2 regions of the Bacillus sp. JZ109 genome follow, and region 2 is predicted to be linked to the other one. Evidence: riboswitches for the same ligand, from Rfam matches in the RefSeq annotation. Region 2 holds a riboswitch; the other holds the start of a gene.

Region 1 (17,786 bases), 1.4 Mb from region 2:
GTGCGCGTTTAAAGGCGGCTTTGCTCATATTAAAACGTTCTCTGATATCATCAGGCTGGCTTTTGTCACTGTACGGCATGGCACCGTTTCTCGTTCTCATATACGTTAGAATGCACTCAGCATCAACTGACATTGCATCCTGTTTTCTTGGAAGCAGCGACAAGTTGACTGAACCGTCTTCTTTCACTTGAATCACCCGGCCTGTGACTCTTGAACCGAGTCTTGGCTCCTCTTTTCTTTCTGACGGGTGAATAAAACAGCGGATACCGTCATCCGTGATCACGAATGAACCCGATGCGATCAGCCTGTACACCGTACCTGTCAGCTCTTTATTCATCAGATCTTCTGAAGCGTCGGTAAACAGTTCGCTGATGATATCTTCCGGCGCTGGTTTCGCAAACATGCGCCCCCGGTTCGTCACCTTCAGCATACAGTAAAGTTTGTCCCCTTTTTGCGGCCAGACATCTTCGTACGGCGGCAAATGCTCAGTTGCGACTAGTGCGTCCTTCGATAAACCGACATCAACGAAAACGCCCATATCTTCCACTTTATCCACCACTTCAACCCAGCCATATTCATCCGCGCTGATGACCGGAATTTTCATCGTGGCCGCAAGCCTTTCCTGCTGGTCTACGTATATAAAGACTTCTACTTCGTCTCTGTCCTCGATATCCTCAGTCATTTCACTGTTATGTAAGAGAATCGTATCTTCCCCATCGGTTAAAAAGTAACCGAAGTCGGTTTGGTGATCTATACTCAAGGTTAATTGCTGCCCTGGTCTCATGCTATCGTCCTTCCTGTTCCGCTTATTCTCTGCGGATTTTGTTAACATTTTTTCCAATCATCACAAATTGATTCTTTGTTCTGTTGGAAGTTTCTCTTTATTCTACTATAATCAACACATAAGTTAAATGTTATGGAGGTTTTCATATGGCAAAAGAAAGTTCATTTGATATTGTATCCAAGGTGGAATTGCCTGAAGTGCAAAACGCAATCCAAATTGCACTGAAGGAAATCAGTACCCGATATGACTTTAAAGGCAGCAAAAGCGACATTTCTTTAGATAAAGAGGAGCTTATCCTCGTTTCCGATGACGAATTCAAATTAAGCCAGCTGAAAGATGTGCTGGTCAGCAAATTGATTAAACGAAACGTACCGACAAAAAACATTGAGTACGGCAAGGTTGAAAACGCGTCAGGCGGAACGGTGCGCCAGCGTGCAAAGCTTGTTCAAGGCATTGACAAGGACAACGCAAAAAAAATCAATACGATCATCAAAAACTCCGGACTGAAAGTAAAGTCTCAGGTGCAGGATGATCAAGTGCGTGTCACCGGAAAAAACAAAGATGACCTGCAGCAGATTATCTCAGCTGTACGGGGAGCAGATCTGCCAATTGACGTTCAATTTATAAATTTCAGATAAATTTTCTGATTCCTATTGATTATTGTCTTTATTTTCGGTAAATTTGGAGAAAGGGAAAAACGCCAGGTATCTTTTGGCACTTCCTGACACGAAAATTTCATATCCGTTCTTATCAAGAGAAGCAGAGGGACTGGCCCGACGAAGCTTCAGCAACCGGTGTAATGGCGATCAGCCATGACCAAGGTGCTAAATCCAGCAAGCTCGAACAGCTTGGAAGATAAGAAGAGACAAAATCACTGACAAAGTCTTCTTCTTAAGAGGACTTTTTTTATTTCTCTTTTTTCCTTGCTGATGTGAATAAAGGAGGCAGACAATGGGACTTTTAGAAGATTTGCAAAGACAGGTGTTAATCGGTGACGGCGCCATGGGGACACTCCTCTACTCCTATGGCATTGACAGGTGTTTTGAGGAGCTCAATATTTCAAAGCCGGAGGAAATTCAGCGCATACATAAAGCGTACGTTGAAGCGGGAGCCAACATTATTCAAACGAATACGTACGGGGCCAACTATATTAAATTATCCAGACACGGGCTTGAGGATGACATCAAAAAAATGAATCAGGAGGCCGTAAAGATCGCGCGGGCTTCAGCAGGCGATGCATACGTGCTTGGAACGATGGGCGGCATACGGACATTTAATAAAAACGCGTACAGTCTTGACGAAATTAAGCGCAGCTTCCGCGAGCAGTTGTATCTGCTGCTGCATGAAGAGCCGGATGGCTTGCTGTTAGAAACATATTATGATTTGGAAGAAGCCCGTGAAGTGCTGAAAATCGCGCGCAAAGAGACTGATCTTCCGATTATGCTCAATGTCTCCATGCACGAGCAAGGCGTATTGCAGGACGGAACGCCGCTTTCTGACGCATTGCGCTCGATTGCGGATCTCGGAGCTGATATCGTCGGCATTAACTGCCGCCTCGGCCCTTATCACATGATTGAAGCGCTCAGCGAAGTGCCGATTTTTGATGACGTCTTCTTATCCGTTTATCCGAACAGCAGTCTTCCTTCGCTTGAAGAGGGACGGCTCGTCTATGAAACAGACGACACGTATTTTCAAAACAGCGCGTCAGAATTCCGTAAGCAAGGCGCGCGGATTATCGGCGGCTGCTGCGGCACAACGCCGAATCACATCAGGGCGATGGCGGAAGCAGTTGGCGGACTAGCTCCGATTACAGAAAAAGAAGTCAAAACCCGGGCGAAAGAATTCATTTCTGTTCATCACGAGCGAACCGAGCCCGGCCTGGATGAGATCGCGGCGAAAAAACGCTCTATTATCGTAGAACTGGATCCGCCGAAAAAACTGAGCTTTGACAAATTTCTGTCCGCTGCTGCTGAATTAAAAGAAGCGGGAATCGATGCCCTGACACTCGCCGACAATTCTCTGGCGACCCCGCGGATCAGCAATGTTGCCTGCGGCGCTCTCATCAAGCAGCAGCTCGATATGCGTTCCCTTGTCCATATTACGTGCCGTGACCGTAACATTATCGGCTTACAGTCACATTTAATGGGCCTTGATACGTTAGGGCTGAATGACGTGCTTGCTATTACAGGTGACCCTTCTAAAATTGGGGATTTTCCTGGTGCGACGTCTGTATATGATTTAACATCTTTTGATTTAATCAGGCTGATCAAACAATTCAATGAAGGTCTGTCTCTGTCTGGAAAACCGCTCGGCAAGAAAACGAATTTCTCAGTTGCCGCCGCATTTAATCCTAACGTCCGCCATCTGGATAAAGCGGTAAAACGGCTTGAGAAAAAAATAGATTGCGGCGCAGATTATTTTGTTTCTCAGCCTGTCTATTCCGAGCAGCAGCTTGTCGATATCCATAACGAAACAAAACATCTGAAGACGCCGATCTATATCGGCATCATGCCGCTGACAAGCAGCCGGAATGCCGAATTCATCCATAATGAAATTCCCGGCATTAAGCTGTCTGATACGATTCGCGAAAAAATGGCCCATGCCGGTGAAGATAAAGAAAAGCAAAAGGCGGAAGGCCTTGCGATTGCACGCTCCCTGCTGGATACGGCATGCGAGCTGTTTAACGGCATCTACTTGATAACGCCTTTCCTCAGATCTGACTTAACCGCCGAGCTCACTTCCTATATTCAGCAAAAAGATGAGCAGCGCCAAAATATCTTTTTGCATTAATCCCTTAAAAGACTGTCTGATCCAATCGGGCGGTCTTTTTCAACGGGATTCGTGTTACGATATAGAAAAACAGTCATGAGGAGGAACATTATGCTCGAAGTCAAAACCATTTCCGCGGAAGATACATATGAAATCCGGCACCGCATTCTGCGTCCCCATCAATCCATTGAACAATGCAAATATGAAGAGGATCATGCAAAAGGCTCCTTTCATCTCGGCGCATTTTTTGAAGGAAAGCTGATCAGCATCGCTTCTTTTTCCCCGCAAAATCAGCCATTAATAACAGAATCCCCAGCATATCGGCTGAGAGGCATGGCAACGCTTGAAGGATATCGCGATCAAAAAGGCGGGAGCACGCTGATCAAACACGCGGAAGAGAAACTGGCAAAGAACGGCGTTCAGGCAGTCTGGTGCAATGCCAGAAGCCAGGTGAAAGGCTACTATTCAAAGCTTGGGTGGGAAGTACTCGGCGAACCGTTTGAGATTCCCGGCATAGGCACTCATATCATCATGTATAAAAAACTCGAAACAAGCAGGTGATCTGTATGAGGGTAATCGATAAGCTGATTAAGCTTCATGAAGAACATATCCCTAGTCTATTGCGGCTTTGCAGGCAAGCCGGGTGGCCGGATTACGGCGAACAAGAGCTGGCACTGCTTGTCCAGCAAGGACGCTTTTTCGGCTATCAAAATGTCAGCGGTGATATTATTTCCTGCATCGGCTTGTTTTTGTTTGGCCGGCTTGCTTCTATCGGCCTCGTGATCGTGGACAAAGAATATCAACGGCTCGGTCTCGGCCGGCGTATGGTAAACGCCTGTATCCCCCAAGCGGGTGAAAACACCGCCATCAGGCTTTGCGCCACAAAAGAAGGTTTGCCGCTTTATGAAAAAGCAGGTTTTCATACGGCAGGTTCAGTGCGAAAGTACAGCTGTCACAGTTTTCAACCTTATACAAAAAAGCTTGATGCTGAACTGACATCCTTTAGAGAACAAGACTTTCACGACTTAACCGCGGCGGATCTGGAAGCCTTTGGCGGAGATCGATCAAATCTTTTGCAGCAGCTTATTTCTGCTTCATGCGAATGTATCATCGCCAGAAATCATGACGGACAGCTAATTGGCTACGGACTTTCTGTACAGACACCGGCCAATTTGAAATTCGGCCCTATCATCGCTGCATCATCAGATGTTGCAGCACAAATAATTAACAGGCTGGCGGCCGGCAAACAAGGGCCGATGCGAATCGATATACCGAGTGAACACACGTCTCTGCATGACAGCCTGATAGAAATGGGATTTCGTAAAGATGATGAACCTCCGCTTTTGTTTTATCAGAAAAAAGCGCCTATTCAAAATGGACACTTATATGCTTTGATTTCACAGGCTCTCGGTTAACCCTCTTTTTTCCCGAACAGGTATCTTCTGTTCGGTTTTTTGCTGTCTGATCGCTGAATAAACGAAGCCATCAGGGACATTCTAAGCAGAAGAAAAGGAGTGTGCTCTGAGATGGAATCATCAAAACAAAATAACGGAATGACGGTTGTAGCAATCGGTTCAATCCCTTTAATATTAACCCTAGGAAACTCGATGCTTATTCCGATTTTGCCAAAAATGAAATCTGAACTTCATTTATCACAATTTCAAGTCAGTCTCGTGATCACAGTATTTTCCTTGATTGCAGCTTTTGCGATTCCGATTGTCGGTTATCTCGCAGACCGATTCTCAAGGAAAGTCATCATTATTCCCTGCTTAATTTTGTATGGTGCCGGCGGTTTGTTAGCCGGGTTTGCGGCAGGTTTTTTTGACAATGCCTATCCTTGGGTCATGGCAGGACGAGCGTTACAGGGAATCGGGGCAGCCGGAACCGGCCCAATTGCCATGGCACTGACGGGAGATCTGTTTAAAGGCGCCCAGGAGAGCAAGGTGCTCGGCCTTGTTGAAGCTTCAAACGGCATGGGGAAAGTGCTATCGCCGATCATTGGCTCGCTGATCGCCCTGCTTGTCTGGTATGGCGCGTTTTTTGCCTTTCCTGTGTTTTGTATCATTTCGATCGTACTGACTTGGATTTTTATTAAAGAAAAGAAAAAGGAAAAAGAACCGCCACCAATCGGAAAATATGCAAAAGGGCTGTTAAGTGTCTTTAAACACGAAGGCAGATGGCTGTTTACCGCTTATTTAGCAGGTGCGACCTGTTTGTTTACTTTATTCGGCATCCTGTTTTATCTCTCAGATGTTCTTGAAAAAACATACGACACCGACGGCGTGAAGAAAGGCTTGATTTTAGCGATCCCGCTTTTGGTTATGTGTGTGACGTCCTATACAACAGGAAGCAAAATCGGGCAAAAGCAATCGTTAATGAAAAAGCTGATCGTACTTGGATTGGCGTTCATGACCGTATCCTACGCGGCACTGTCATTCATTGAAAATCTTGTCCTTTTTATCAGTGTTCTTGTACTGAGCAGTATAGGCTCAGGTCTTGTCCTTCCTTGTGTGAACAGTTTTATTACCGGGGCTGTCGGCAAAGAAAGACGGGGATTTGTCACCTCGCTGTACGGCTCTGTACGTTTCTTAGGGGTAGCGATCGGTCCTCCGATTTTCGGCCGCCTGATGCAATGGTCCAGACCCGGCATGTTTTTAAGCATCGCGGGATTGACTCTCGTTGTCGGGATTCTTGTGATGATGCTCATCCATGTGAAGCAAAACAATGAAGAAACAAAAGAAAAAGAAGACCCTAAAATGGCTGGCAATCGGCTCCAGCCCGCTGAGGAAAGGTAGCACCCAGTTTGAAAATTGTACGGATTGAAACCTTTCCGCTATTTCACCGATTAGAAAAGCCATACGGAGATGCCAATGGGTTTAAACGATATCGGACTTGTTATCTCATTAGGATTATCACCGAAAGCGGGATAGACGGCTGGGGAGAATGCGTTGATTGGCTCCCTGCTCTCCATGTCGGTTTTACGAAGCGGATCATCCCGTTTCTATTGGGAAAACAGGCCGGCAGCCGCCTGTCATTAGTGCGCACGATTCAAAAATGGCACCAGCGGGCGGCCTCCGCTGTAAGCATGGCGCTGACAGAGATTGCAGCCAAAGCTGCGGATTGTTCGGTTTGCGAATTATGGGGCGGGCGATACAGAGAGGAGATTCCTGTGTACGCGTCTTTTCAATCGTACTCAGACTCCCCGCAATGGATCAGCCGCTCAGTCTCCAATGTTGAAGCCCAGTTGAAAAAAGGGTTTGAGCAAATCAAAGTCAAAATTGGCGGGACTTCATTCAAGGAGGATGTCCGGCACATCAATGCGCTGCAGCATACAGCAGGCAGCTCCATTACGATGATTCTGGACGCAAACCAAAGCTACGATGCCGCTGCGGCTTTTAAATGGGAGCGCTATTTCTCCGAATGGACGAACATTGGCTGGCTTGAGGAGCCTTTGCCCTTTGATCACCCGCAGGATTACGCTATGCTTCGAAGCCGTTTGTCTGTTCCTGTTGCCGGTGGAGAAAACATGAAAGGCCCGGCGCAATATGTGCCTCTCCTTTCACAGCGCTGTTTGGATATCATTCAGCCCGATGTCATGCATGTCAACGGAATTGATGAGTTTCGGGACTGCCTCCAGCTCGCGCGTTATTTCGGCGTCAGAGCATCCGCCCATGCATATGACGGATCGCTCTCACGACTCTATGCTTTATTTGCACAAGCCTGTCTGCCCCCATGGTCTAAAATGAAGAACGATCACATTGAACCGATCGAGTGGGACGTCATGGAGAATCCTTTTACAGATCTCGTCAGCCTGCAGCCTTCAAAAGGAATGGTCCACATCCCGAAAGGAAAAGGCATTGGAACAGAGATCAATATGGAGATCGTCAATCGCTACAAGTGGGATGGCTCAGCATATTAAGCTGGGCCATTTCTTTATTTTGAGACATAAATAATGGACAGCCTCATAAAATGAAAACAGCGGACAAGTCTTTTCATAAAGGAGCAAATGACTTAATGGCTGAACTGCTGATGAAAGCAAAACTTACGTTTATGATTGTCGTAGGCGGCGTACTACAGGGACTCGGCATGTCCTTGTTTTTATTTCCGCATGATATTCCAACAGGCGGTGCAGCAGGTATTGCGGTGCTATTGCATTATCTGTTTCAAATCCCCCACGGATTTTCAGTGTGGGCTGTGAATGTATCAATGCTTTTTACCGCTTTAAAATGGCTGGAGATGAGAACATTCACCGGCACCCTCGCTTCTATCACCGTCACCTCTGTCTCGGTATTGATCTTTGATGCGGTTTTTCCGGATATCACATCTAATCTGTGGCTTGATCTGGCAAGCGGCGCAGTGTTATTGGGACTCGGCATCGGACTTTTATACAAATATAAAATTTCAAACGGAGGGTTCGGAGCACTTGCTCTGATGATTTCTATCTACCGCGGTGGGAATCCCGGAACGATCCTGCTCATCATGAATTGCATCATTTTTATGGTCACCGCGTCTATTATTGACTGGGGCATCGTCATTCAAGCCCTCATATGCCAAGTGATATCGACAAGAGTCATCGACTTCATCTACAACATCCGTCTGACCTCACTTCCCTATCTCACGCCTATGTACCGCCATAAAAAATAATAGGCAGAGGCTCTCTTCACGACGAGAGCCCCGCAGCCGCTATTTTACAGAAAAAAGGTATCGGATCTTAGCCCTAAACGCAGCGTTTCCAACGCGATGGCATCATGAAATGGAATATTGGCCAGATTCACATTCGGCCCGATTTTTTGAATAAACCCTTGCTGAAGCGTTTTGTTAGGCGCTTCAAAAATCAGCCTGTTGATATCAATATCCGAGGAAATGATGTCGTCAACAATTTGAAATCTGACATCGCCGCTGCTGGAACAGATCCCTCCCGTTCCGCTTTCTCTGGCTTCTGTAATCACTTTTTCCGCGCCCGCTTCCATATCCTCAACGATATATTCAAGCCATTCCTCAGAGCTTTGCCGGCTTGCTAATTCCGCATCCTTGCTGCCCACCTCACTGAGCACAAGAAATTCATCAGAAAAATCGGCAATGAAAGCCGCTTTCTCTTTATTTGTCATCGGGAGCGTACCGTTTGAAATCTCAATATATTCACAGCCGAAATAGGTGCAGTACCGATGAAATTCATTCACTTTTTTCTGGCTTACGTACTTTTCGAACAGTGTGCCGCCAAAGAAAAATGTAATGTCATGTTCTTTCAGTGTGCTGATTTTTTCTTCAAGATCTTTCGTAAGTAATGATGTGCCCCAGCCGAATTTCACAAAATCAATATAGTCGGACGCTCCGGCTATGACATCTTTGAAAAATTGCAAGGGATAGCCGTTATCAATTAAAATGGACTGCCCGGTTTCTCTCGGCTTGTTTGTTCTCACTGGCAATTCTAGTGAAAAATCATTCATATTATGACCCTCTCTATCGTTGGAACTTCTCCATCTTGTTTCACTTTCATCACAAAATCGCCCGTCAGTTCTTTTGTACAGTAAACGATGTCTTCCGAATCAAACAATGGCTGGCGGCTGTCAAAAAACTTCTCCGCAACAGAAGAGCGTTTTATTCTTTGAATCGCCTCCTCAGCCGTTACCGCATTTGTCCCTTCAATGATGCCTTTGATATACTCCGCACACGCCATATCGTCATCACCTGATGGGTGGGAAGCCACAATGTTCACGACACAATCGTTTGCGGCGAGCTTTTTCACATGCTCTGCCGTTGTTTTGGCATTGGAAAATCCAGTTACGAACAGATGCTTTGCGTTCAGCGCCCCCAATGCTGCTGTGACGCCGTTTGTTGTTTTCTGGATTAGGCGCTTATCCGCCATATCCTGCCCAGCCATACGTTTTGGAGAATTATCTAAATCAAATCCGCTGATACCGACCCCCTTTTCCTCTCCCGTCAAAACATAATCCGGATAGGTGTCTTTCAGCGCAAAGGCTTCATCAGCTGTCCGGACCAACAAAATCTCTTTCGCCCCGCCGATAAACGCATAATGGGCGACCGTAAAAGCTCTGATGACATCAATGACGATGTTAATGTCCGCCGGGGCAAGCGAATGATGATGCCCCTGATAAATGGCTATCGGCATACTACCTCTCCTTGGGCATAAAACCATTTTGCTAAAAAGCATATTCAGCCGGGCTCTTAATGGTTCCGCACCTCATTTTAGGCGGGCGCGGCACGTAAAAACCCTGAACCTTTATGCAAAAAATGAATAGTCTGCCTATAACTCGATCAATAGATAAAAAAAGCAGATGCAAACGGGGGGAAAACGTTGAACGAAACCATCACATATGACACATGGAACGACATGCTGTCCAAACAGATAACGGATCAATTGATCGATGAGCTCGATGTGTTGAAGTGGGCTTACCGAACGTACGGAGAAAAGATTGTGTACGCATGCAGCTTTGGCGCAGAAGGAATGGTGCTTCTAGACTTAATATCAAAAATCAACAAAAACGCACACATCATCTTTTTGGATACCGGGCTTCATTTTCAGGAAACATATGAGCTGATCGAGACCGTCAAAGAGCGATATCCGGGATTTGCAATCCAGATGCTCGAACCCGAGCTGAGCTTAACAGAACAGGGGACGAAGTACGGCGGAGAGCTATGGAAGCATAACCCGAACCTCTGCTGCCAATTGCGGAAAATTGAACCGCTCAAAAAGCACCTGTCCGGCATGACAGCTTGGATTTCAGGACTGCGCCGGGAGCAGTCGCCAACGAGAAAGCATATTCAATACGTAAACCTGGACCAGAAGTTTAAGCTCATCAAAATTTGCCCGCTCATCCACTGGACATGGGATGACGTTTGGACGTACATCCGCCTGCACAATTTGCCTTATAACAAACTGCACGATCAACATTATCCGAGCATAGGCTGTGAAATGTGTACATTGCCTTCCCCGGACCCGAACGATGAGAGGGCTGGAAGATGGGCCGGACGGGAGAAAACAGAATGCGGCCTGCATCAAGAATAGCGGATGGCAGGTTCTTGATGTGAGAATCGAAATGATGTTGAGACGCTGATGTCAAACTTTCATTAACCGCAGAAAAGAAAACAAGGAAACGTATAATTGGAGGTTGAACACGTTGAATGGAAACGAACCCCATGGAGGGGTATTAATCAACCGCTGTGATCCCGCATGCCATTTTGAAGGGTGCGCGTGCCAAGCAGAGCTGGATCAGCTTGCACTGAGTGATCTGGAGCTTATCGCGATCGGCGGATACAGCCCGTTAACAGGTTTTTTGGGAGAAAAAGATTATCATCGTGTTGTGAAGGAAATGAGGCTGGCAAACGGCTTGCCGTGGAGCCTGCCGATTACGCTGCCTGTCGGAGAAAAAACAGCAAAACAGCTGTCTGCCGGAGATCACGTCAAGCTTGTGAAAGACGGTGTTACCTACGGCATGATCACAGTCACCGATATATACCAGCCTGATAAAACACAAGAAGCACTGTCTGTTTTTAAAACAAACGATCCTGCCCACCCAGGCGTAAAAAAATTGCTGGCGCGCCCAGATTACTATATCGGAGGGCCTATCACGGTCAGCCGCCTGCCTGACAAATCTTTCGAACAGTTTTATGCAACGCCCGCAGAAACAAGAGCAGCCTTTCAAAAACTCGGCTGGAAAACGATTGTCGGCTTTCAAACCAGGAACCCTGTTCACAGAGCGCATGAATACATTCAAAAAACAGCATTAGAAACGGTCGACGGTCTGCTGCTTCACCCGCTTGTCGGAGAAACAAAGTCAGACGATATCCCAAGCGATATCAGAATGGAGAGCTACCAGGCTTTGCTTAATCACTATTATCCAAAGGATCGTGTCATGTTATCGGTTTTCCCTGCCGCCATGCGTTATGCAGGTCCGCGGGAAGCGATTTTCCATGCGCTCGTCCGAAAAAATTACGGCTGCACCCATTTTATTGTAGGCCGTGATCACGCGGGTGTCGGCAGCTACTATGGAACATACGACGCCCAAAATATTTTTCAATCATTCACAGAGGAAGAGCTGGGCATCAAGCCGATGTTTTTTGAGCACAGCTTTTATTGCCGAAAATGCGGAAACATGGGCACCTCCAAAACATGTCCGCACAGCTCAAGAGACCACATCCACTTATCAGGCACAAAAGTGAGAGAGCTTCTCCGCCAAGGCAAAAAGCCGCCTAAAGAATTCAGCCGGCCTGAGGTCGCAGCCGTGCTGATCAAGGGACTTCACCAACAGCCTGTTGCCATCAAACAAAACAGCGGGGAATTGCAATGACACACAATCCGAACATCATTTGGCATCCCGCTGCCATCTCAAAGTCTGACAGACAGTCCTTAAACGGACACAAAAGCTGCGTCCTTTGGTTTACAGGTTTGTCCGGCTCCGGAAAATCGGTGCTGGCCAATGCAGTCGATGAAAAGCTTTACCGCAAGGGCATTCAGAGCTACGTGCTTGACGGTGATAATATCCGCCACGGCTTAAACAAAGATCTTGGATTTCAGACTGGTGACAGGATTGAAAACATCCGCCGGATCGGAGAAGTGGCGAAGCTGTTTGTCGACAGCGGGCAAATGATTTTAACGGCTTTTATTTCTCCATTCAGAGAGGATCGGGACATGGTTAGAGCACTCTTTCCTAAAGGTGAGTTCTTCGAAATTTATGTGAAGTGCCCGCTGCATGTTTGTGAACAGCGCGATCCAAAAGGGCTTTATAAAAAAGCGCGAAACGGAGAGATCAAACATTTCACCGGGATCGATTCTCCGTATGAAGCGCCGCTTTCACCCGATTTCATCATTGAGTCAGACCAGACCTCTATTTCCGATGGAGCTGATCTCATCATTAACGCACTTCAAAACAGAGGAATTATATAAAAAACCCGATCAATGTCGGGTTTTTTCTTATGAGTTGGAGAACTGCGCAATCAAACTGTTGATCTTCTCTTTTTCCTCATAAAATGCTCCGTGCCCGCTGTTTGCAAACGGAACCAATTCCGACTGTTTGATGCCGCGCTTCAATTCTTTCGCAAAATCAAACGGCGCAATTCTATCCTTTCTCCCGTGCAGGATCAGCGTCGGCACCTTGATTGCAGCAAGTTCCTTTCTGAGATCTTCGTCTCTTAATGCGATGCCCGAGTGGATCGTCCCGTAGGAGGAGGCCTCCAGCATCAGATTGAGAAACCACTGTCTAAGCTCTGGAGACACTTTTTTCTCAAAAAACTGTTTCCCTAAATCAGCCAGTGTTTTGGGCCGATCAGCTTTGAACAATTCAATCATATCGTCAATATCCTGCTTCCTCATCCCGTACGGATAACCCGGGCGTTTTGTAAACGCGGGGGCCGCCGCAGACAGTAAAATCAGCTTATCAACATCGGCTCCTTCATGCCTTGCCATATAACGGATTGCAATGGCGCCGCCCATTGAAAAACCGGCAAGAATCGCATTCTCAAGCTGCAGCGTATAAATGACTGCTTTCACATCATCGGCCATCGTGTCATAATCGTAGCCTTCCCAAGGGCGGTCAGATTGCCCATATCCCCGCAAATCAACGCCGATAAAACGAAATCCCCTTTTCGGAAGCTCATTCATTTGATATTCAAACATCTTATGATTCAACGGCCACCCGTGCAAAAAGATGATCGGCCTTCCATGTCCGATATCCTCTACAAACAGTGTCACATACTCCTCGGTTTTGACGTAATGCCCCATTCCGCATTCCTCCTGTTCCCTTTGGCTTTTTCGGCCTGTAAACGCCTTGACGTATAGGAAGCTTTCCATTTATGCTTACAAAACAAGCGGGCTGCTGTACCAAGAAAAGGCTTTTCACGATTTACTATATGTATCAATTTCCTTAACGATCTATTAAATTGAACCCGGAAGCCTCTGTTTTTCGGGCAGCAAAGGATGTCATCACATGAATAAAATCGCAATTCAAAAACCAAACATACCGGAAAACCTGCAAACCGCAGATTTTCATGATGCCGTGACGCAGGATGATGTAATCAGCATGCATTTGTTTGAAGATTGTACCATCTGCGGCGAAGATATTGAAAGACTCTGTGTTGAAAAAACGGTATTCAGAAATGTCGTCTTTATCGATGTGTCTTTTCGGCATATTGAACTGACCGATGTGATCTTTGAAAAGTGCGATTTATCAAACGCCGATTTCAGCGGGGCTGTCATTCACAGAACTTCAGTTAAGCAGTCAAAAATGGTTGGAATGAATGTGGCGGAAGCAACGCTGCGGAATGTTTCATTCGAGGAATGCCACGGACATTTCAGCTCATTTTCGTATTCAAATATGAAACAAGTTCGATTTGATCACTGTGCTCTTATGCAAAGTGAATGCAGCGATACGGTGCTCCAGCAGACACACTTTGACGGATGCGAATTGGAAGGCGCCAGCTTTACCGGCACATCCCTTCAAAACATGGACATCAGCACGTGCCGTTTTGAACAGCTTCATGTCTCCCTCGACAAATTGAAAGGCTGCAAAATCGCACCTGAGCATGCGATTGCCTTCGCCAGGGCACTGGGAGCTGTCATCGTATAACCAAAGCTTAGGACATCATCAGGCGGCGTGCTGTTTCAGCTGCCGCTTTAATGCCAGTTTCCAAATCTCCAAGAGATGCATAGGAATATGACAGCCTGATGCTGTTTCGGTCTTCACCGTCATAAATGTAGCCGGGATTCACAAGCACCTGCCGTTTCAGCAATCCATAAAAGAAACGGCTGACAGGCAGGTTTTTGTGAAATGTCACCCAAATATAAAAGCCGCCTGCGGGAATCCGCCACGTGGCAATGTCCCCGGCATACCGCTCGAGAAAATGAACGGCGGCGTCTCTCCTTTCTTTAAGCTTCCTGCGTACCCAAGTCAGATGCTCTTCATAATACCCCTGTGACAGCCACTCGGCAGCCGCCCACTGGGACAGGCCGCTTGATCCGTAGTCTGTCTGCATTTTAATGTCCGCCAGCCTTTCAATAACCGGCTCCGGACCGGCAAGCCAGCCGATTCGCAGACCGGGGCTAACCGTTTTGGAAAACGTGCCCAGATACAGAATATTGCCCTCATGATCCATTGCTTTCAACGGCTGCGGAGGTTTTTCTTCAAACCATAAATCACCGTACGCATCATCCTCAATGATGGGCAGCTGCTCTTTTTTTGACAGGCTGATGATCTCTTTCCTTCGCTGCTCTGACATGACTGTGCCTGTCGGATTATGAAACGACGGAATCGTGTAAAGCAGCTGTCCTCCATATTGTTTTCGATTAGAAGAAACAAGCCCCGCTTTGACCCCTTCATCATCCATCGGCAAGCCGCGAAGCCGCATCCCAGCTGATTGAAATACATGCAAGGATTGAAGGTAGGACGGCTTCTCCGTCAAAATGACAGAATCTCGTTTTAAAAGTCCAATTGAGATGAGCTGAAGTGCCTGAAGTGCACCGGACACAATTAAAATTGCAGACGGTGACACATGGATCTTCTTTCCTTTTAAATGGTCGGCCACTGCCTCCCGCAGTTTACGGTTTCCTTTCGGCTGCTCATATCCTAAAGACAGGACGCCCAGATTGATTTGCTGAAACATCCGTCCAATTGTGTCAGCAGGCACAAGATCCGGTGAAAGTTCTCCAGTTCCTAATCTGATGATATCCGCTCTTGGTTCGTTCTGATTAATAGCTTGAATGATGGAAGAATTGGCGCGATGAATGCCCGAACGGACGTAATCGCTCCAATCAAGCGGAGGCTCAGCCGCCAGCACGCTCCAAGTACTGTTTACAACCTTCGTACCGCCGCCTCTTCTTCCCTCTAACAAGCCTTGAGACGTGAGTTCATCTATGGCTGCTGTGACTGTGCTGCGGTTGACTTGAAACATGTCGGCCAGCGTTCTCTGTGAGGGGATTTTCGTCCCTACAGCCCACTCTCCGTGAAGAATCTTGTCTTTCATATATTGTTCGATCTGCCGATGCAGCGGAACATCCGACTTTCGGCTTGGCTGCCATTGCGACAAGGTCATGCCCCCCCTTTTTTACACATTATACATTTGGCTGGTTCCTAACCCAACCAAATGGCTGGAGACTTTAGTGACAATCTCTCTTATGATTGAAAAAAATGTGAAGGGAGTTTTTCAGCATGAATGCAATCATTCACGGAATTGTGCTCGCGTTTGGCTTAATTTTGCCGCTGGGAGTGCAGAATGTGTTTATTTTTCAGCAAGGCGCGTGGCAAAAGCATATTTGGCGGGCTCTCCCAGCTGTCATCAGTGCTTCAGTCTGCGATACCCTGTTAATCGTATTAGCCGTTGCGGGCGTGTCTGTCATTGTGCAGGAGCTGCCTGTGTTTGAGACAGTCATGATGGCCGGCGGATTTTTATTTTTGCTCTATATGGGCTGGGTGACTTGGAACAGCCGTCCGAACACAAGCCAAAACGAGAAACATACGTTCACACCAAAAAAGCAAGTTGCATTTGCGGCCGCAGTTTCTCTTTTAAACCCGCATGCCATTCTGGACACGATCGGCGTCATCGGCACGAGCTCTCTTCAATATTCGGGGCTTGAGAAATGGCTCTTTATGGCCGCCTGCATCGCTGTGTCTTGGATTTGGTTTATCAGCCTTGCAATAGCGGGCCGGTTGTTTCAGACGATAGATACGAGCGGCAGGCTTATGCTGATCGTAAACAAATGCTCTGCAGCGGTAATGTGGGCAGCGGCAGGATATTTTGGGGTGTCACTCTTTTGCAATTGAAGGAAAAACAGATGAAAAAAACGAATTTCTTAGAAAAGGAGGCATGCTGATGACTGATGCAAAACAGTTTTATGACTATCATTCTTGGGCAAACAAGAAAATATTTACCCATATCGAAAACCTGCCGGAGGAAACTGCCTGCCAAGAAGTAAAGAGCGTATTTCCTTCTGTCAGCGACGTGCTGCTTCATATGTGCAGGGCTGACTACATTTGGCTGAATGTTCTTTCGGGAGTGGCCTACCAAGAGATTATAGACAGCGCAGGCAAATTAGAGTCCGCGCAAGGTAATATGGCAGCGATTAAACAGCACGCTGCCGAGCTGGAGTCACAGTATCATGATTTCTTCAGCCGCCAGACGGACTTAGAACAGACCTTCACAATGCAGCATCCGAAACTAGGTACACTGGAATCAACCTATGCAGACACCATCCTGCATGTCGTCAATCACGGCACTTACCACAGAGGGAACGTAACCGCCATGCTGAGACAGCTGGGCCATTCAGGAGTACCTACTGATTATATGTACTATTTATATGAGAAAAGAGAAAGCAAGGGCTAAAATGTCCTTGCTTTTTTTTGGCGGAAAGCCTCAAATGCAACATGTTAGCTTTTACATACCTGTATAAGCGCGCTTCACATCTAGCTGTACCGGCCTGCCGCTTCGAAAGGAATTGGTTGCGGCGATACCCACTTCTAAATTGATCGTCGCATCAATATCTGTCACAATCGGTGTTTTTCGATCACGGACACACTCGGCAAAATGCTGAAGCTCCAAGCAGTAGGCTTCATGAAAACGAGTTTGAAAGTCTGGAATGATATCAAAACTGCTCCCTTTAGCCGATAGGATGGTCACATGTTGATTTCTCAATGTCCCTATGAAAATACTGCCCTCTGTCCCGATCACCTCCGCCCGGATGTCATGTCCGTATGGAGAGGTTCTGCTTGCCTCGACGTCCCCCGCTGCGCCGGAGTCAAATTCAATATACGTCAGCGCCTGATCCACATCACCATACTGCTCCATAAACGGATTGTTCAGAATCCTGCCGTGTCCTGAAACAGAAGTGATTTCCGCCCCTAGCAAATAACGGGCAATATCATAGTCATGGATGGAACAGTCAATAAAAATTCCACCGCTGTGTTTGATAAATTCTGCGGGAGGCGCGCCTTGGTCGCGCGTAAAGCCTTTATAATAGATAGGTTTGCCGATTTCACCCGCGTCAATCCGCCGCTTGGCATCTGCGTATGCGGGATCGAATCGTCTCATAAAGCCGACTTGGCAAATGACACCTGTCTCCTTCACTTTTTCAGACACTGCTCTAGATTCCTCAAGGCTTAATGTCAGCGGTTTTTCAACGAAGATCTGTTTGCCGTTCTCAGCTGCTTTGATGATCATATCACCATGTGTGCTTGTCGGCGTTACGATAATGACAGCGTCAATGCCGGGATCTTCTAACACTTCA
Region 2 (13,089 bases):
TTCACCGATCCGTCCGCTTGGATGCGCGCCGAACGGGTTAAAGTAACGAAGCAGCGCAACGCTCCACTCATTGTCGGCTGTATGCAAATCACGCAATATTTGTTCAAGCATGAGCTTCGTCTGCCCATAAGGATTTGTCGCGCCTAATGGAAAGTCTTCCGTAATCGGCGATGTTTCCGGAACGCCGTATACTGTCGCAGATGAACTGAATACGATTTTCTTGACGCCGTATTTCTCCATGGCCTCGCATAAAATAAACGTTCCTGTCAAATTGTTATGATAATATTTGAGGGGAATCGCAACAGATTCGCCGACTGCTTTTAACCCTGCAAAATGAATCACAGCTTCGATTTCATTTTCAGCAAAAACGGAATCTACCGCTTCCCGGTCCAATAAATCCGCTTCGTAGAACGTTAAATCTTTTCCTGTAATCTCCTTGACACGGTTCAGCGCTTCAGCTGAACTGTTGGACAGATTATCAAGAACAACAATCTCGTAGCCGCTGTTCAATAGTTCAACACATGTGTGGCTGCCAATGTACCCGGCACCGCCAGTAACAAGTATTGCCATGATGTAAACCCTCCTAAAAAATGACCTGTTTTCATTATATAGTGTTTAGAACCGGTCCACATCCATTTTTAAGAAGTTTAATCGTTTATTAATAGTTTTTTCATATATTATCAGCATTTTCATACCTTTATGCAGCGCGAACAAGTATAGCTGCTGAAAAATCAATCTGCCGGTTGACGTTTTCCTTTCCCTTTTTCGCTATGCTTAATGCAGAAAGGATTTGATGACATGGCGATGAGCCCATATATTTTTATTGTATTGATTCTTATTATTTTATCGATGTACCGAGAGAAAGCTGTCAGACCCGGGAAGTTGCTGATCATTCCGCTGCTGCTCTTATGGGGCGTATCAGCATCGTTTCAGCCGGCGTATTTTCATTCCGTATTACATGTGGCGATCAGCGGCATTTTATTATTAATCGGGCTGGCCTGCGGGTTTGGCATTGGGAAGATGGTAAATGTGCGGATTCACCCGGAAACCGGAAAGGTCACTTCACGCGGCTCACTTGGGAGTGTTATCCTCATTCTAGTGATACTTTCTTTGCGCATGGCCGCGAGAACATGGCTGCCTGAGAGCAACGAGATGTTTATTGCCATTATTCATTCTATGTTCTTCGTTCCCCTCGGCACCATCACAGCCCGCAACATCATGCTTTACAAAGCATACAGACGGCTGACCGCCGGCAAAGTATCCATTCAATAACCGAAAGAAGGACCAGCATGAACGGACAAACTCCGGCTCGGCACTACTACAAGAAGCTTGTGCCGAGCCTTATTCTCATTTTGAATTGCATACAATTTTTATCTCATCCAACTAAGGCTGATCCCATTTTGTTAGCATTTGTATTTGCGGTATACTTAGCATTCATTTGGATCATTCCCTATGTGGCATCCACCGCTGTTAGTTTGAGCATATTCATCGGGCTTTGGATCCTGACCGTTTTTCTTTGGGCTGTTTCCGGCCAAGAGCAGGGAGCCGCCTTTTTTTTACTCGTATTTTTAATGGTTTATGCAGCCATAAAGCTTCCTGCACGGCTGTCTTTGATCCTTACAGTGTGCCTAATTGGGGGCAATGCTTTCTTTTTGTATTCTGTTTTTGACAGCAGCTGGGACGATATCATCAGCAACATCTCGATCATGATCGGACTCTACGTCTTCTTCTCCTCCATGCGTTTCAGACGAGAAGCGAGAAAGGAGGCTGAACGGAATCATGCTGAATTGGCAAAAATGCATGTGCAGCTGGAGCATGCTCATAAAGAACTCCAGAAAGCGCATGCAGAGCTGCAGGAGGCTTCTGTTCTTTCATTAAGGTACGCGGTCCTTGAGGAACGTACAAGAATCGCCCGCGACATTCATGACAGTATCGGTCACGAGCTGACTTCTGTGATTGTTCAGCTTCAATCTCTTCCCTATATCCTCAAAAGCAGCAAGGAGGATTCAGAAAAAGTCATTCAAAATGTACTGAGTGTCGCCAGGGAATGTCTTCAAGAAGTACGGTCTGTCGTTCACCAAATGGGCCGTAGTGAATCGATGGTGGGGCTTACCGCTTTGCGGGGGCTCATTCATCAAGTGGAGGAACGGAGCGGCTTGCACGTTTCTTTAGATACTGCCGGACTGTCAGAAGAGTCTTGGCCTCCAAACGTGAGCGAAACGATCTACCGCATCTTGCAGGAAGCGCTGACCAATATCATTCGTCACGCTGACGCTTCTCATGCGGCGGCCGTCATTTCTAACGACAAGTCCCATCTCTATGTCACAATCACCGACGACGGACAATTCACCGGCAGCCTTACTTATGGATTTGGCCTGACAGGAATGAAAGAGCGCGCAGAAAAAGCAGGCGGTTCCCTTACTTTCAGTGCCGTACAGCCGAGCGGCCTGAAAATTGAGCTGTCATTGCCGCTCATGACAACGAATAAGGAGCAAAAAGATGAACAAAGATAACATACGCGTCGCGCTTGCCGATGATCAGCCGCTTGTGCGTGAAGGTTTCCGCTACGTCATCAACGCACAGACGGATATGACGGTTTCTGGTGAGGCCGGCGACGGTTGCGATATTATAGCACTCGCAAAACAAACAAAACCCGATGTCATCCTCATGGATGTCCAGATGCCGCATTGCTCAGGCATCGAAGCGGCGAAAGACATTATGTCCGCACTTCCAGATACAAAGATAGTCATTTTAACCACCTTTGACACGGAGGAATACGTATTTGAAGGCATCCGTGCGGGCGCAGTCGGCTATCTGCTGAAGGATACACTTCCTGAAGAGTTGATAGATGCGATTCGCGCTGCGGCCAGAGGCGAGGCGATTTTCCGTACAGTCACAGCTGCTAAAATTATCAGTGAGACATTTCGGGCGAAGCAACAGCCCCATCCAGAAGAACTGGCAGAGCCGTTCACCAAAAGAGAGCTTGAGGTTCTTCAGCAAATGGCCTTCGGACTGAGAAATGAGGATATTGCTGAAAAGCTTTTCGTCAGTGAAAGCACTGTGAAAACCCACGTGCACCGCATCCTGCAAAAATGCAATGCCCAAGACCGGACACAGGCAGTCGTATTTGCCATTCGAAACGGTATTGTGCAATAGAAATCTCTCATCCCGCCATGCTAAAATAAGACAAAGGAGATGATTGGAAATGAAAGAAGAAATCATTGAACGGTTTACTACATATGTAAAAGTCGACACACAGTCCGATGAATCCGTTGACACTTGTCCTTCCACACCCGGCCAATTGACATTAGGAAACATGCTCGTTGATGAATTGAAGTCCATCGGCATGCAGGATGCAGCCATTGATGAAAACGGCTATGTCATGGCAACTCTTCCCTCCAATACTGAAAAAGACGTGCCGACAATCGGCTTTCTCGCTCACGTCGACACCGCTACAGACTTTACCGGCAAAAACGTGAATCCGCAAATCATCGAAAGCTATGATGGAAAAGACATCGTTCTCAACAAACAGCTGCAGGTCACCCTGTCACCTGATCAATTCCCTGAGCTGTCCGGCTATAAGGGCCATACACTCATCACCACAGACGGCACCACCCTTCTCGGCGCAGACAATAAGGCCGGTATCGCTGAAATCATGACAGCCATGGATTACCTCATCAAACACCCTGAAATCAAGCACGGCACAATCAGAGTCGCCTTTACGCCTGATGAAGAAATCGGAAGAGGGCCGCACAAATTTGATGTGAAACGGTTCAATGCATCCTTTGCCTACACGGTTGACGGCGGGCCGCTCGGCGAGCTTGAATACGAAAGCTTCAATGCCGCTGCCGCAAAAATTACGATTAAAGGCAACAACGTACATCCCGGAACAGCTAAAGGGAAAATGATCAACTCTGCGAAAATCGCGATGAAGCTGAACAGCCTGCTGCCGGCAGACGAAGCGCCTGAATATACGGAAGGCTATGAAGGCTTCTATCACCTGCTGTCGATTCAAGGAGACGTAGAGGAAACAAAGCTCCACTACATTATTAGAGACTTTGACAAAGAGAATTTCCAAAACAGAAAAGAAACAATGAAGCGTGCCGTTGAAGAACTTCAAAACGAATACGGGCAAGACCGGATTCTGCTGGATATGAACGACCAATACTACAACATGAGAGAGAAAATTGAACCTGTCATCGAAATCGTCAACATTGCCAAGCAAGCAATGGAAAACCTCGGCATTGAACCGAAGATTTCCCCCATCCGCGGCGGCACCGACGGATCGCAGCTGTCCTACATGGGGCTTCCGACGCCAAACATCTTTACAGGCGGGGAAAACTTCCACGGCAAATTTGAATACATCTCAGTTGATAATATGGTCAAAGCCGTAAATGTCATCGTGGAGATTGCAAAGCAGTTTGAAGCGCAAGCATAATGCCAAAAGCCAGTCCAAAAAAGGACTGGCTTTTTTGTGTGAAAATGAAACATTTTAAACGCGTCCTCCGTAAAACAAGTATCAACAAATGAGGAGGAAAAACAATGACAAAACATGCAATCGCTGCAAAGAGTCTCTTGAAAAAATGGATCATTTCCAGGCCGCTTAACATGCAAAAGAAATCCAGCCCATTTCAAAAAATTAGAAAAATGTTCAAACGCTTCTTCAAATAAAACATTCAAATCCCCTAAATACAATCCGTATTCACCCGTACCGCCCAAATGCTCCGTAATTTGGGTTTTTTGTGTTCAATTCCGCAAAATAGGGTATAAACCAAACAAGCAAGAATACAGCACCCAAAAACAGGCAATTCGAATTACTCAAACTTAGGTTAAAAGTTATATAAAGGAATTTATTTTATCGTCGATAGTAACTATAGAACCAATCATCAACAAGAGCAAACAGCGTGATTCAAGACTATTTTCAGGTCATCAGGTTATACTGTTTTAGAGGGACAGTTTCTTGTTATTTATTGATTTAGAATTTTTTGAATACTTTTTGACTTTTTATCCGTACAATAGAGAGTACCAAAACTTTTTTTGGGAGGTATGTAATATGATCCTATTTATTATCATCGCATTATGCGGCTATCTTCTTTTTTCTTTCAGCAAGGACAATCGCCGCAAACCGCAAAAGACAAGCCCTCTGCCAGCAGCCGCACCTCATCACAACAACCTAATCGACCTTGACGCCATCCGCCAAAAACGCCGGATGCATCTTTCCTAATTCTATATTTCAAATGAAAAGGCTGCTGAATCACGCAGCCTTTTAAAATTGTTTTGATTTAGAGCCTGAAACCTTTTCGCCACCTATCCGTAATTTCATACAAGGCAAACCCAAAGGAGACTTCAGCAATGATCGAGTTATTTATGAAACAAAAAATGTTCTCATTTAAAGATGCATTTCACATTTATGACCGGGATGAACAAGAAACATTCAAGGTGGAGGGGCGTTTTTTCTCGTTAGGAGACTCATTACAAATGACAGACTCATCTGGGAAAACGCTCGTTTCCATAGAACAAAAACTAATGTCTTTATTGCCGCGCTATGAGATTTCAATTGGCGGGAAAACAGTTTGTGAGGTAACGAAGAAAGTAACGTTTTTCAAACCGAAATTTGTGATTTCCGGGCTTAACTGGGAAATCGATGGTGATTTATGGAGGGATGAATTCCAGCTGACGGACGGGGAAAATGTCCGGATGTCAGTGAGCAAAAAGTGGCTCAGCTGGGGTGATTCCTATCACTTGCAGATTGCAAACGAGGAAGATGTTCTGATTTGCACTGCCATCGCTATCGTGCTTGATATGGTTTTATATAACGATGAAGATGAAAGTATTCTCTAAAAAGCATTGACAATTGATCCAAAAGTAATAATATTAAGATAATTGAAATCTGAATATGAAGTTGTACCTTATCAAGAGAGGTGGAGGGACTGGCCCTATGATACCCGGCAACCGCTGTTTCAAACAGAATGGTGCTAAATCCTTAAGAACATTGCGTTCTTGCAGATGAGGCGGAGATTTGATCATTCAAGCTCTTCCTTCACAAAGGAAGAGCTTTTTACATGCTCAATATTTCAGAAAAGAGGCGAATAACATGGCTCAACAAACGAATGTTGCAGGACAAAAAACAGAAAAACAACGCAAAGCACCTTTCCGCGCCGATCATGTCGGCAGTTTGCTTCGTTCCGTTCCGGTAAAGCAAGCCCGGCAAAAAAAAGCGGCTGGTGAGATGACAGCAGAACAGCTTCGTGATATCGAAAATCAAGAGATCATCCGCATCGTGGAAAAACAAAAAGAAATCGGTCTCGATGTAGTAACAGACGGGGAATTCCGGCGTTCTTGGTGGCATTATGACTTCCTGGAAGGGCTTGACGGTGTGGAACCGTTCATCCCGGCTGAGGGGATTCAGTTCCATAACACAAAAACGAAAGCGCGCAGCATCAAAGTGACGGGAAAACTCGATTTTACGAGCCACCCAGCGCTTGCTGATTATCAATTTTTACATGAGATTGCCGGTAACGCGACGCCAAAATTGACCATTCCCAGCCCAAATATGCTGTTTTTTGGCGAAAAGGCGGATAAAGGGATTTATGACGATCAAGAGGAATATTTTCATGACCTGGCTCAAGCATACAAAAAAGCAATCAAAGCCTTCTATGATGCTGGCTGCCGTTATCTCCAGCTCGATGATACGTCATGGTCTCTCTTCTTTGAGGAAAAAGGCAGAGAGGTTGTCCGGGCGCTCGGCGGCGATCCAGAAACATTGCCATCCATATTTGCCAAAACAATTAATGATGCCGTCGCAGACCGGCCTGACGATTTAACGATCACAATGCACATTTGCCGCGGCAACTTCCGCTCAACCTGGGCGGCATCAGGAGGGTACGACGCTGTAGCGGAAACGATTTTGGACGGCTTAAACCTTGACGGCCTTTTCTTGGAATACGATGATGACCGCTCCGGAAACTTTGATCCGCTCCGTTTTGTGAAGCGCAAGGATCTGCAAATTGTGCTCGGCTTGATCACATCGAAATACGGCGAGCTTGAAAATCCTGAAGATGTGAAACGCCGTATCAATGAAGCCGCGCGTTTTGTCAGCTTGGACCAGCTATGCCTGAGCCCGCAGTGCGGTTTCGCCTCTACAGAAGAAGGCAACCTTCTGACAGAGGAGCAGCAATGGGCAAAGCTTCGCCATGTCATCGACATTGCCAACGATGTGTGGAGATAATCTATCATTGACAGAAATAGAAAATGTGTGAATAATAGATACTATCAGAAAATTTCATAAAAAGGTTTTCCTTATCAAGAGAGGTGGAGGGACTGGCCCTGCGATACCCGGCAACCGCTGTTTAACAGAATGGTGCTAAATCCTTTAGAGCAATGATTGCTCTTGAAGATAAGGTTGAGATTGTCACGCAAGCTCTTCCTTATCCAAAGGAAGAGCTTTTTTACATTTGAATGGAAAGAAGGAATGGACAACATGTCACAACAAACAACACCCGCAGAACAAAAATCACTTCAAAGAAAAAAACCGCCGTTTCGCGCGGATCAAGTCGGAAGCCTGCTAAGATCTGAGCCCGTCAAAAAAGCGCGGCTGCAAAAAGCGGCCGGCGATATTACGGCTGAGCAGCTTCGCCAGATCGAAAACGATGAAATTATCCGCATTGTGGAAAAACAGAGGGAAATCGGCCTGAACGTCGTGACAGACGGTGAATTCCGCAGAGCATGGTGGCACTTTGATTTCCTGGAAAACTTAGATGGCGTTGAGCCGTTTACTCCTGAGCAAGGCATTCAATTCCATAACGTACAGACAAAAGCACGCGGCATTAAAGTCACAGGCGATATCGACTTTTCAACACACCCAATGCTTGAAGATTACTCATTTCTCCATAGCATTGCCGGTGACGCGACGCCAAAGATGACCATTCCAAGCCCGAATATGCTGTTTTTCCGCGGGAAATTGGAAAAAGGTGCATACAAAAACGACTATCACCTTTTCCAGCATGATGTATCCAAAGCATATAAAAAAGCGATTCAAGCGTTTTATGACAGAGGCTGCCGCTACCTCCAGCTTGATGATACAGCGTGGGCCGTTTTCTTATCAGAAAAAGGCTTAAAACAAATCGAAGCGTTCGGAACAACGCCTGATGAGCTTCGCCAGCTGTTTGCGAAATCGATTAACGACGCGATAGCAGACCGCCCGGATGACTTGACGGTAACCATGCATATTTGCCGCGGCAACTTCCAGTCCACTTGGACAGCGGAAGGCGGCTATGACGCAGCAGCCGAAACCATTTTTGACGGCTTGAATCTTGACGGACTTTTCTTAGAGTATGATGATTCACGCTCAGGCGGATTTGAGCCGCTCCGTTACGTAAAACGGTCTGATCTTCAGCTTGTTCTTGGCTTAGTGACATCTAAATTCGGTGAGCTTGAAAATCCGGATGACGTGAAACGCCGTATCGAAGAAGCGTCCCGTTATGTAAGCTTAGACCAGCTTTGCCTCAGCCCTCAATGCGGATTTGCTTCAACTGAGGAAGGCAACAAGCTGACTGAAGAACAGCAATGGGCGAAGCTCCGCCATGTGGTTGAGATCGCTAATGATGTTTGGAAATAAGAAAAGAAAAAACACACTTGATTCCCTAGCGGAGCAAGTGTGTTTTTTATGTCATTGTGCGGTGTAGCCCCCATCAAGGACGACAGCCTGCCCAGTGACGCCCTTCGCCTTCTCGCTTGCCAAAAACACGGCATAATCCGCAATTTCCTTGACGGAAAGCAGTCGCTTTTGCGGCACAAGCGGAAAAATGACTTGTTCAAGTACAGAGTCGTAAGGGACATTTCTAGTTTTTGATAGATCGCTAAGCTGATTGCGTACAAGCTGGGTATCGACATAACCCGGACAGAGCGCATTGACTGTTATGCCGTGGGGCGCGCCTTCCAGCGCCCCTACTTTTGTGAGTCCAATGACGCCGTGCTTGGCGCTATTATAAGCGGATTTCCCTGCAAAGCCGACTAATCCATTAACAGACGCGATATTAATGATTCTGCCAAACTGCTGTTTTTTCATGATCGGAAAAACATGCTTCATTGCAATAAAGGGGGCCGTCAGCATGACCTTGATCAGCTGTTCAAAGGTGTCTGTCGGAAACTCTTCAATCGGAGCGACGTGCTGAATACCGGCATTGTTCACCAGAATATCCAAGCGGCCGTATTGTTTTTGGATGACGTTCACCGTATCAGCAACTTGCGCTTCCTTTGTCACATCATACGGAATGGCCGCCGCGTCAAAGCCTTCTTCTGCAAGTTTGGAGGCTGCTTTTTCACATGCTTCCGGACGGAGGTCTGAAACGATGACGCTGGCACCTTCCCGGGCGAATTCTCTTGCCATTTCGAATCCGATTCCGCCGGCAGCCCCTGTCACCAAGGCGACTTGTTTTCTCATGTCAAACACCTTCCCATTAAGAATTGAGTACAGACTGGCTTACAGCGAAATCAGCTTCTGTTTTTTCATAAACCTCTTCAATTGTGACACCATCCTGAAGCTCCGTCAGTGTCATGCGGCCGTTCACAAAATCAAATACAGCCAAATCCGTAATCAGCCTGTGCACGACTTTCTGGCCTGTCAGCGGAAGGGAGCATGTTTTTTTCACCTTTGATTCACCATGCTTATTGACGTGCTCCATGATGACAACGATCCGTTTCGCCCCGTTGACGAGATCCATAGCGCCGCCCATCCCTTTTACCATTTTGCCCGGGATCATCCAATTGGCCAAATCACCCTGCTCCGAAACCTCCATTCCACCAAGAATAGCCAAATCGATATGCCCGCCTCTTATCATCGCGAATGACTCAGCGCTGTCAAAATAAGAGGCGCCCGTCACTTCAGTGATCGTTTCCTTTCCCGCATTGATCAAATCCGCGTCTTCCGTTCCTTCCAGAGGATAGGGGCCAATTCCGAGCAAGCCGTTTTCCGACTGAAGCATGACGTGAACGCCGTCGGGTATCTCATTTGCGACAAGCGTCGGCATTCCAATCCCGAGATTCACATTCATGCCGTCCTTGATTTCTTGTACAGCCCGTTTGACCATTCGTTTTCTCGCTTCCTTCACTTGGCCTCACCCTTTCCCGATGCTTGCTGAACTGTTCGTTTTTCAATCCGTTTTTCTTGGCTCGCGCCAAGCACGACATGCTGTACGTAAATTCCCGGCGTATGGATGTGATCTGGATCGAGCTCTCCTGCTTCCACGATTTCTTCCGCCTCGGCAATCGTGATCTTGCCTGCCATGGCGGCAATGGGATTGAAATTTCTCGCCGTTTTCCTAAAAACCAAATTGCCCATGGTGTCCGCTTTCCACGCTTTGACGATCGCCACATCGCCGGTAATGCCTCGCTCCAGCACATAAGTCCGGCCGCCGAATGTTTTATGTTCTTTTCCCTCGGCTATGGAGGTGCCGACGCCTGTCGCCGTATAAAATCCCGGTATGCCTGCACCGCCTGCACGAATTCTCTCAGCGAGCGTTCCTTGGGGAACAAGCTCGACCTCAAGCTCTCCGCTTAAAAACTGCCGCTCAAAAATTTTATTTTCACCGACATAGGAAGCAATCATTTTCTTGATTTGCTTGTTAGCCAGAAGCAAACCAAGCCCCCAGTCATCGACTCCGCAGTTATTGCTGACAACGGTTAAATCCTTTACTCCCTGATCTCTTATAGACAAAATGAGCTGTTCAGGGATGCCGCACAGCCCAAACCCTCCCGCGATCAGCATATCCCCATCATGAATCAGTTTCGCAGCTTCCTTGCTTGATGACAGCACTTTTCCCATATTGATGCTCCTTTCGTTTTCTTCTACACTAGACCAGTCAGGCTGTAAATCGCGATTACAGCAAATACGGCAGCCGTTTTAATGAGCGTGATCGCAAAAATATCGCGATAGGATTGCCGGTGTGTCAAACCCGTCACGGCCAGAAGCGTGATAACAGCGCCATTATGCGGCAGTGTGTCCATCCCGCCTGATGCCATTGAAATGACCCGATGCATCACCTCTGGCGGAATATTGTAAGCCTGAATCGCCTGTAAGTATTGTTCTGACATCGCGCTTAACGCAATGCCCATTCCTCCTGAAGCCGAGCCGGTGATTCCCGCCAGCGCAGTTGTCGTAACGGCGCCATTTACAAGCGGATCGGTAAAAGTATGTGAAATTCCGCTGCTCAGCTTATGAAACCCCGGCAGCGCGGCGATAATGCCGCCGAACCCGTACTCGGCACCCGTATTCATAGATGCCAGCAAGGCGCCGCCAATTCCTTCATTCAGCCCTTCCTTCAATTGGGCAAACACACTTCTCCAATCAAATAAAATCGTTGTGATGATGCCAATCACTAAAGCAATCTCCACCGACCAAATAGCAGCCGCTGAAGAAATATCAAGCCTGCCGAACTCCTTTAATCCTATGGAAGAAAAATCAAATCCATTCGGATACCACTTTGGCAGGTAAATGGTGAAATATTTATTCACTGCACCGACGAGAATAAGCGGGACAAAGGCAAGCGCGTGCCGAATCGGGCTTTTGTCCGGTTCAGCCGCGGACTCAATCGATTCAGGAGCAGGAGCATTCTGCGAATCAAAACCGCCATAACCTTCGCCAGATGCCTGCGCTTTCTTCCGCCTTGATTCCAAATAGAGCATCCCAGCTGCCAGCACAATCACTGCGCCCATCAAGCCCAGCCAAGGGGCGGCATAAATGTCTGTTTTGAAAAACGACGTCGGGATGACATTTTGGATTTGCGGCGTTCCCGGAAGTGCGTCCATCGTAAACGTAAAAGCCCCTAAAGCAATCGTTCCCGGGATGAGGCGTTTTGGTATGTTTGCTTCTTGGAACATGTTTTTCGCAAAAGGATATACGGCAAATACGACAACAAACAGGCTGACGCCGCTGTACGTCAAGACAGCGCCCATCAGCACAATGGCAAGTATCGCTCTTTTTGCCCCGACAAGCCGGACAATTGTTTTCGCGATTGATGCCGCAAGCCCGGCCATTTCAACGACCTTTCCAAAAATGGCACCGAGCAAAAACACTGGGAAATACAGCTTAATAAAACCCGCCATCTTCTCCATAAAAATTGATGAAAAAAAAGGAAGCACATGGCTTGGATCTGTCAGCAGCACCGCGAATAACGCGCAAATCGGCGCAAACAATATGACAGAAAATCCCCGATACGCCGTAAACATCAGCAAACCTAACGCCAATAGAATGATGATCAGTTCCACACACACATCCCCCATTTCCGCGAACTAGAAAGCGTTTACAAAAACCTGTCCGCATCGGCTGTTTCCGTCCCCTTTCCATATGTACGAGAAGCGTGGGCCAACTATTCCGATTAAAAAAGGAAAGCTCCTTTTTTCGGAGCTTTCCTCTGCCATTCATTTCATTCCTACTAGGATATCAACATCAATCGTAATATCGACTGATTTCATCTCTTTCAGCAGGCTGACTCGATCTTTCAGCGCCGACCAGGCAAGCGGCGTCATCTTGAGAAGCCAGTGGATCGCCTGCTGGTCAAGCGTTTTAACATAGCGCAGCCTGACAGGACGGCTGTATGCTGCATTTGCTGTAAAACGCTCAACAGCTGCCGCATTGGAATACGTGCGCCTTGGTGAATCAGCATATAAAAATTGCCTTAATTCTATTAAATAGTCGCTTCGCGGCACTACTTTTACGAGCATGCCATCATTCTTCAGCAGTCTATGAAACTCTGCATAATTGGACGGGGAAAAAATAGACAGCACAACATCAAATTGGCGATCATGAAAAGGAGCACGCGCCACATCGGCAACCGCCCACATCTGATCTTTGAATGCCTTAGAAGCTTTTAAGATCCCATCCTTCGAAAGATCGATGCCGGTTCCTATCGCTTCTTTCCCTAAATAATCAAACCCGCAAAGCGCGTTCAAATGGGAACCCTCACCGCAACCGCTGTCCAGGATGGTAAATGCCTCTTGACCGGATTTGGGATGGCTGATGAGTTCTGCAATCGTATCATGGAGCGGCTCAAAAAAACCATATTCTCCAATCAGCCTGCTTCTCGCTTCAAA

What was found. Region 2 has a riboswitch for S-adenosylmethionine ahead of M1D94_RS01135 (5-methyltetrahydropteroyltriglutamate--homocysteine S-methyltransferase). Riboswitches for the same ligand answer to the same signal wherever they lie in the genome.
Region 1: linked by a shared signal. The riboswitch ahead of M1D94_RS15345 (bifunctional homocysteine S-methyltransferase/methylenetetrahydrofolate reductase) and the one ahead of M1D94_RS01135 (5-methyltetrahydropteroyltriglutamate--homocysteine S-methyltransferase) in region 2 are both predicted to bind S-adenosylmethionine.

What each region holds. Positions count from the first base shown of each region.
Region 1 covers NZ_CP096388.1:2,899,766-2,917,551, forward strand. The annotation lists gene M1D94_RS15335 (CvfB family protein) at 1-832, opposite strand, end outside; gene M1D94_RS15340 (YajQ family cyclic di-GMP-binding protein) at 931-1,422, shown strand; SAM riboswitch class I at 1,529-1,646, shown strand; gene M1D94_RS15345 (bifunctional homocysteine S-methyltransferase/methylenetetrahydrofolate reductase) at 1,736-3,574, shown strand; gene M1D94_RS15350 (GNAT family N-acetyltransferase) at 3,665-4,114, shown strand; gene M1D94_RS15355 (GNAT family N-acetyltransferase) at 4,120-4,968, shown strand; gene M1D94_RS15360 (MFS transporter) at 5,080-6,348, shown strand; gene M1D94_RS15365 (mandelate racemase/muconate lactonizing enzyme family protein) at 6,357-7,472, shown strand; gene M1D94_RS15370 (YitT family protein) at 7,568-8,197, shown strand; gene M1D94_RS15375 (phosphosulfolactate synthase) at 8,242-9,000, opposite strand; gene M1D94_RS15380 (2-phosphosulfolactate phosphatase) at 8,997-9,683, opposite strand; gene M1D94_RS15385 (phosphoadenylyl-sulfate reductase) at 9,870-10,580, shown strand; gene sat (sulfate adenylyltransferase) at 10,693-11,862, shown strand; gene cysC (adenylyl-sulfate kinase) at 11,859-12,458, shown strand; gene M1D94_RS15400 (alpha/beta fold hydrolase) at 12,486-13,292, opposite strand; gene M1D94_RS15405 (pentapeptide repeat-containing protein) at 13,498-14,136, shown strand; gene M1D94_RS15410 (aminotransferase-like domain-containing protein) at 14,144-15,598, opposite strand; partial or broken gene M1D94_RS15415 (LysE family transporter) at 15,666-16,326, shown strand; gene M1D94_RS15420 (DinB family protein) at 16,376-16,885, shown strand; gene iolX (scyllo-inositol 2-dehydrogenase) at 16,937-17,786, opposite strand, start outside.
Region 2 covers NZ_CP096388.1:205,068-218,156, reverse strand. The annotation lists gene galE (UDP-glucose 4-epimerase GalE) at 1-570, opposite strand, end outside; gene M1D94_RS01170 (CcdC protein domain-containing protein) at 799-1,272, shown strand; gene M1D94_RS01165 (sensor histidine kinase) at 1,290-2,513, shown strand; gene yxjL (two-component system response regulator YxJL) at 2,500-3,156, shown strand; gene pepT (peptidase T) at 3,206-4,438, shown strand; gene M1D94_RS01150 (hypothetical protein) at 4,543-4,671, shown strand; gene M1D94_RS01145 (hypothetical protein) at 4,961-5,224, shown strand; gene M1D94_RS01140 (LURP-one-related/scramblase family protein) at 5,353-5,841, shown strand; SAM riboswitch class I at 5,907-6,013, shown strand; gene M1D94_RS01135 (5-methyltetrahydropteroyltriglutamate--homocysteine S-methyltransferase) at 6,095-7,228, shown strand; SAM riboswitch class I at 7,297-7,403, shown strand; gene M1D94_RS01130 (5-methyltetrahydropteroyltriglutamate--homocysteine S-methyltransferase) at 7,481-8,617, shown strand; gene M1D94_RS01125 (3-hydroxybutyrate dehydrogenase) at 8,669-9,442, opposite strand; gene M1D94_RS01120 (succinyl-CoA--3-ketoacid CoA transferase subunit B) at 9,459-10,109, opposite strand; gene M1D94_RS01115 (CoA transferase subunit A) at 10,106-10,822, opposite strand; gene M1D94_RS01110 (GntP family permease) at 10,846-12,264, opposite strand; gene M1D94_RS01105 (methyltransferase domain-containing protein) at 12,418-13,089, opposite strand, start outside.